2 linked regions of the Pedobacter ginsengisoli genome follow. The protein of the gene in region 2 binds, or shares a complex with, the protein of the main gene of each other region. Links are inferred from orthologs where the notes say so. Each region holds a gene or a part of one and is shown on either strand. Other genes may lie near its edges. The genes, in order: carB and carA.

Region 1 (3,749 bases), 500 kb from region 2 along the record:
AAGTAACGCCACTATTTCTGTATCTTTTATTGGCACGTATGTTTACATCGCCTTTCCTTTAGAAAAAGACTATTTTGAACCTCCTGTATTTAAAAGCCTGCTTACAACCGAATCATTAAACGAAGACCTTAATGTAATCCGTTTTATGTATGGAATTATCAATGAATTAGACCTGAACACAAGAATCTGGGGAAAAGAATAAAAGCAGCACAATAAAAAAGTCCCTTTCGGGACTTTATATTATTTAGATAAATACATTGATTTGTCTTTAACCAGTTTTCTGAAGTAAGGATCCTCAGTGTCTTTGATGAATCTGATGGCCTCGCCTGTCGACTTCATTTCCGGACCTAGTTCTTTTGTTACCTCAGGGAATTTATAGAAAGAGAACACAGGTTCTTTAATGGCATACCCTTCTAGTTTACGCTCTATAGTAAAGTCTTTCAGTTTATTCACGCCTAGCATCACTTTAGCAGCAATGTTAATGTATGGTACGTCATAAGCCTTAGCAATGAAAGGAACAGTTCTCGAAGCTCTTGGATTGGCTTCAATCACATATACTTTCTCATCTTTAACAGCAAACTGGATGTTTAACAAACCAATTACATTTAATGCTTTCGCAATCTTTTTAGAGTAAGTCTCCATATCGTTCATTACCTTTTCAGATAAACTGAACGGTGGCAATACCGCACTCGAGTCTCCAGAGTGAATACCCGCTGGCTCAATGTGCTCCATCAATCCAACAATATGCACATCCTCTCCGTCACAGATCGAGTCTGATTCAGTTTCCTCAGCTCTATCCAGGAAATGATCAATCAGTACACGGTTACCAGGCAAGTCACCCAGTAATTTTACGACTGCTTTCTCCAGGTCTTCATCGTTAATTACGATACTCATACCTTGTCCACCCAATACATAACTTGGTCTTACCAGTACCGGATAACCAACTTCATTTGCTACCACAATTGCCTCTTCAGCATTTTCTGCAACACCATATTTAGGATAAGGAATTTCTAGTTCTTTTAACAAGTCAGAGAAACGGCCCCTGTCTTCAGCTACGTCCATATCGTTGTATGAAGTACCAATGATCTTGATGCCTTTCTCATGTAGCTTTTCAGCCATTTTAAGTGCAGTTTGTCCGCCAAGCTGAACAATTACACCAATCGGATTTTCAAGTTCTATGATCTCACGTACGTGCTCCCAGAATACAGGCTCGAAGTACAATTTATCAGCCATGTTGAAATCTGTAGATACAGTTTCAGGGTTACAGTTGACCATAATCGCTTCAAATCCGGTTTCCTTGGCTGCAAGTAATCCATGTACACAAGAGTAATCAAATTCTATCCCTTGACCGATACGGTTAGGTCCCGAACCCAGCACAATCACTTTCTTTTTATCTGAAGGAATCGATTCATTCTCTTCTTCAAAAGTTGAATAGTAATAAGGTGTTTGTGCGGCAAACTCAGCAGCACAAGTGTCTACCATTTTATAGACACGTCTGATTCCCAATGCTTTTCTGCGCTCGTAAACCTCGTCTTCCGTTACATTTCCAAGCAAGTAAGAAATCTGTACATCAGAGAAGCCTTTCTGTTTTAATGTAAGCAAGAAATCTTTGGGGACATTATTCAGCGAGTAACGCTTCAATTCCGTTTCAAGTTGAACAAGTTCATGAATCTGTGAAAGGAACCATTTGTCTATACGTGTTACTTTTCGGATAGATTCCAGTGGAACACCCATTGACATGGCATCTTTTATTAAGAATAAACGGTTCCAGCTTGCGTGCTCCAAACCATTCATAATCTCTTCGACGTTTCTGTTGTGTTTCCCGTCGGCACCCAATCCTGCTCTGCCGATTTCCAAACTCTGACAAGCTTTCTGTATTGCTTCAATAAAAGTACGACCGATTGCCATTACTTCACCTACAGATTTCATCTGTAAGCCAAGTTCTGTATTTGCACCTTTAAACTTATCGAAGTTCCAACGAGGAACTTTTACGATTACGTAGTCAAGGGTAGGTTCGAAATATGCGGATGTAGTTTTTGTAATTTGATTTTCCAGCTCATCCAGGTTATACCCGATAGCCAATTTAGCTGCTATTTTTGCAATTGGATATCCCGTAGCCTTACTTGCCAGTGCAGATGAACGTGAAACCCTTGGATTAATCTCGATCGCGATGATCTCATCGTTATCAGGATTTACCGAAAACTGCACATTACAACCTCCAGCGAAGTTTCCTATCGCACGCATCATTTTGATCGCTTGGTTACGCATATCCTGATAGCAACGATCAGACAAAGTCATTGCCGGTGCTACAGTAATAGAGTCTCCTGTATGGATACCCATTGGATCGAAGTTCTCAATTGAACATATAATGATCACATTATCGTTGCTGTCTCTTAATAGTTCCAGCTCATATTCTTTCCATCCCAATACTGCCTGCTCAACAAGCACTTCGTGAGTTGGAGATGCTTCAAGACCACGTTTTAACGCCTGATCAAATTCTTCTTTTTTGTGAACAAAACCACCACCAAAACCACCCAGTGTATAAGAAGGGCGGATAACCAATGGATAACCAATTTCCTGCGCAGCCTCTTTACCTTCAAGGAAAGAGTTGGCAATTTTTGAAGTAGCTACGCCAACACCTATATCAACCATTAACTGGCGGAAGGCTTCACGGTTTTCAGTTTTCTCAATGGCAGCAACATCAACACCGATGACCCTAACACCATATTTATCCCAAATCCCGCGTTCAGATGCTTCGATACATAAATTCAATGCAGTTTGTCCACCCATGGTAGGCAATACAGCATCAATTTTACGTTCTTGCAAAATCTGCTCTATCGAATCTACAGTTAAAGGCCACAGATAAACATGGTCGCCAATAACCTTATCGGTCATGATGGTAGCAGGATTAGAATTAATTATGGAAACTTCAATCCCTTCTTCTTTTAAAGATAGGGCGGCTTGCGATCCTGAATAATCAAATTCACAAGCTTGGCCAATAATAATTGGGCCTGATCCGATAATTAGTACTGAGCGTATCGAGGTGTCTTTAGGCATAAGGCTTTAAAAAGTCTAAAGTTATAAGGGTAAAAAATGCAATTATTGTAGACTGGAATCGTCTTAGAGATTTCTTTGATATCATTAAAGATCCCCGACTCTTCTGTCGGGATGCAAAGTTACGCTTTTGAACGTTAAAAATCAGGTATTTTTTCAAAAACCCTAAGAAACAGAAAAAGAGGCTCAATAGCCCCCTTTTCAATGTTGAATCTAAAGAATTATTGTTGGAGTTTTATTTCCCCAACATCGGTTACCGTACTGTCAACCACAGCTACGTTCTCTACCGATGTATCTTTATACGGCGCTTTAGCTTTTACCCATACGGTATAGGTTCCCGGTTTTACATTATTTATGGTAAAAATGCCACTACTCAGATCTCCTTTTATGGTATCCGTACCTGAAACTGCAACAACCTGCAATGCACTATCTGCAGGAGAAACTTTACCTTTAATTCCGCCATCTTTTATGGTAACGAAAGCCAATAATAACAACGAAAACGCTGCAATTACCAAAAAATTCACACTTAACTTTTTCATAGGAATTTGATTTTGCTGAATAACATGGCTATTAAACCTCTAGTTACTCAGTATTATTTAACCATCATTTAGTTAGTATCATTATTCCATATCAGATTATTTATTTAAGCGCTATGTAATTACAAACAGATTAACCTAATTGTTTTTATAAAGTTC
Region 2 (3,104 bases):
GCAAGTGTAAAAACAACTGCCGAAGGGCTGCGCATAATCGAGCGGAAACTTGCTTTTGCAAGAGCCAGCGTAGCTTTAGTATTATTATATGGTTTGCTCATGTTCTTTTATTAATTATCCTCACGCCATTCTTTGCCTGTCAGGTTTATAAAAACATCTTCCAGATTAGCTTTTTTAACTTCTTTACTACGTTCAAAACCACTATTGATAAGGTTGTCTATCAGATTGTCAGGAGTATCCAGAGCAATGATCTCACCCCGTTCAACAAAAGCAACACGATCACATAGCTGCTCAGCTTCGTCCATATAGTGTGTGGTGATTACTACTGTTGTGCCATTATTTCTTATGTCAATAATTAAATCCCATAAATTGCGGCGGGCCTGAGGATCTAATCCGGTCGTGGGTTCATCAAGGAAAATGATTTTAGGAGAGTTAATAAGAGTTGTAGCTATAGAAAAACGTTGTTTTTGTCCACCAGAAAGCGCCTTGTACTTAGCTTTTGCCTTATCTTGAAGATTTACTTTTTCGAGCATCTCCATAGGTTTAACATCAACCCCGTATAGGCCAGCAAACAGTTCCATTAACTCAACCAGATTTAGGTTTGGATAATATCCTGCTGCTTGTAATTGTACACCTATAATCCTTTTAATTTTGTTGGCGTCTTTGTCTACAGAATAACCGTCAACAATAATTTCTCCTGAAGTTTTTTCACGGAGCGTTTCAATAATTTCAAGTGTGGTGGTTTTTCCTGCACCATTTGGCCCTAAAAGTCCAAATATCTCATTTTCATAAACTTCAAAGCTGATACCTTGCACAGCAGTAAAGTCGTCATACTTTTTTACCAGTTCTTTTACACTGATAATGGCATTTGTTTTATCCATGTTATAAATGTAAGAAGGTTTAGACGAATAGAAAATGCTATTCTGCTAAACCTTCTAAAATGTCGGTAAAATGATATTTTAAGCCGATGAATATTACCAGCTCAGGTCGTTTTTGATCATACTTATAAAGTCGTCAAAAAGGTAGCGCGAATCATGCGGGCCTGGAGAAGACTCAGGGTGGTATTGCACAGAGAATGCTTTTTTGCCTTTAACGCGGATACCCTCGATTGACTGATCATTTAAATTAATGTGAGTGATCTCAACTTTGTCTGATTTCCTTACATCTTCGGGGATAACTCCAAAACCATGGTTTTGTGAAGTTACTTCGCAATGATTTTTAATGATGTTTTTTACCGGGTGATTTAAACCTCTGTGGCCATTAAACATTTTCATTGTACCGATGCCATTTGCCTCAGCAAGTAACTGATGGCCTAAGCAAATTCCAAAAAGTGGTTTATCAGCAGCTAATATTTTTGTAACAGTTTCAATAGCATATGGCATTGCTGCAGGATCGCCAGGCCCATTAGAAATGAAATAACCATCAGCACCCCATTTATCCATTTCCTCAAAGGTAGTTTTGGCAGGGAAAACCTGAACATAAATATCTCTGTCAGAAAAATTGCGTAAAATGTTCTTTTTGATACCCAAATCCAATGCTGCTATTTTATATGTAGCATCTGGTGATCCATAAAAATAAGGAGTTTTAGTTGAAACTTTTGAAGACAGTTCTAAGCCATCCATAGATGGAACTTCCGCTAATTTGCTTTTTAATTCTTCAAGGTCAGTGATTTCCGAAGAAATGATCGCGTTCATTGCGCCTTTGTGTCTGATGTGACGAACTAAGGCACGAGTGTCAATATCAGAGATACCTACAATATTTTCATTCTGAAAATAATCCTGTATTGATTCAGATGCTTCTTTGCGGCTAAAACCGATGTTATAGTTTTTGCAAACCAAGCCAGCAATTTTAATGCTTTCTGATTCGGTTTCATCTTTGTGGATACCATAATTACCAATGTGTGCATTGGTGGTTACCATAATCTGAGCGAAATAAGAAGGATCAGTGAAAATTTCCTGATATCCTGTCATCCCTGTATTAAAACAGATTTCGCCTGTTGTTGTACCGATTTTTCCAGCGGCTTTACCGTAGTAAACTGTGCCGTCAGCCAGTAACAAAATTGCAGGTAACTTAGTGTAATTAGTCATGGTAATTATTAAGAGAAATTATTGGGATTAAAAAAGGGAAAAATGATGGTTCTGGAACGGCTTTGATGCCGTTTTTGTAGTTAACAAATGTGCTGTTAAGTGACCCCTTCATTTCGGGATACAAAGATACGTTTTTGAGGATTTAAATCAAGATTTTTTTTTAGATAGTTTGTTGACCCTGCATGGTGTTCTAAATCTTGCTGTAATAATATGATCATATCTGCATAGATATAAAGGCATTAACAAAATGTCACAAAAACGATAAAACTGTCTTTATTTCGAATGTAAAAACTAATTTTGCCCTTACAAAACTTTAGAACTATGTCTGTAAACAAAGAGGTTAAACGCATAACTACACATATACTTCAGGAAATGAAGGCCAGTGGTGAGAAAATAGCCATGTTAACTGCTTACGATTATTCAATGGCCACAATTCTTGATGATGCTGGTTTAGATGTATTATTAGTTGGCGATTCGGCTTCTAATGTAATGGCAGGCCATGAAACTACTTTGCCTATAACACTTGATCAGATGATTTACCATGCTCAGGGTGTAGTTAGAGGAGCAAAAAGAGCTTTCGTAGTAGTTGATTTGCCATTTGGTAGTTATCAGGGCAATTCTAAAGAGGCACTGAATTCTGCTATCAGAATCATGAAAGAATCCGGTGCTCACGGAGTAAAGCTTGAAGGTGGTACAGAGGTTGCTGAATCAATCTCACGCATCATCACAGCAGGAATTCCTGTAATGGGACATCTTGGATTAACACCTCAGTCTATTTATAAATTTGGAACTTATACTGTTCGGGCGAAAGACGAAGACGAAGCTGAAAAATTAAAAACAGATGCAATTGCTCTTCAAAACGCTGGTTGTTTTGCTATTGTGCTTGAAAAGATACCTGCGAAATTAGCTAAAATAGTCTCTGATAGTTTACAAATTCCTACTATAGGAATTGGTGCAGGCCCGGATTGCGACGGACAGGTATTGGTTGTTAATGATATGATTGGTTTAACAAAAGGG

The links.
Region 1: the proteins of carA (region 2) and carB are in contact, whole or in part, in a solved structure (PDB 1KEE), measured with the Escherichia coli proteins. The link is inferred for Pedobacter ginsengisoli from one-to-one orthologs.

What each region holds. Positions count from the first base shown.
Region 1 is NZ_CP024091.1:4,626,306-4,630,054, reverse strand. Bases 41-3,453 are described here. They hold carB (carbamoyl-phosphate synthase large subunit), read right to left. Parts: upstream 3,058-3,453; coding sequence 241-3,057; downstream 41-240. Other genes in these bases: CPT03_RS19360 (hypothetical protein), read right to left, coding at 3,276-3,453; CPT03_RS19370 (DUF3137 domain-containing protein), read left to right, coding at 41-202. Outside these bases: more of CPT03_RS19370, read left to right, coding at 1-40; more of CPT03_RS19360, read right to left, coding at 3,454-3,593. UniProt on the Escherichia coli protein: Large subunit of the glutamine-dependent carbamoyl phosphate synthetase (CPSase).
Region 2 is NZ_CP024091.1:5,126,311-5,129,414, forward strand. What follows is about bases 32-2,799. They hold carA (glutamine-hydrolyzing carbamoyl-phosphate synthase small subunit), read right to left. Parts: upstream 2,088-2,799; coding sequence 975-2,087; downstream 32-974. Other genes in these bases: CPT03_RS21650 (ABC transporter permease), read right to left, coding at 32-101; CPT03_RS21655 (ABC transporter ATP-binding protein), read right to left, coding at 111-881; panB (3-methyl-2-oxobutanoate hydroxymethyltransferase), read left to right, coding at 2,409-2,799. Also shown: more of CPT03_RS21650, read right to left, coding at 1-31; more of panB, read left to right, coding at 2,800-3,104. UniProt on the Escherichia coli protein: Small subunit of the glutamine-dependent carbamoyl phosphate synthetase (CPSase).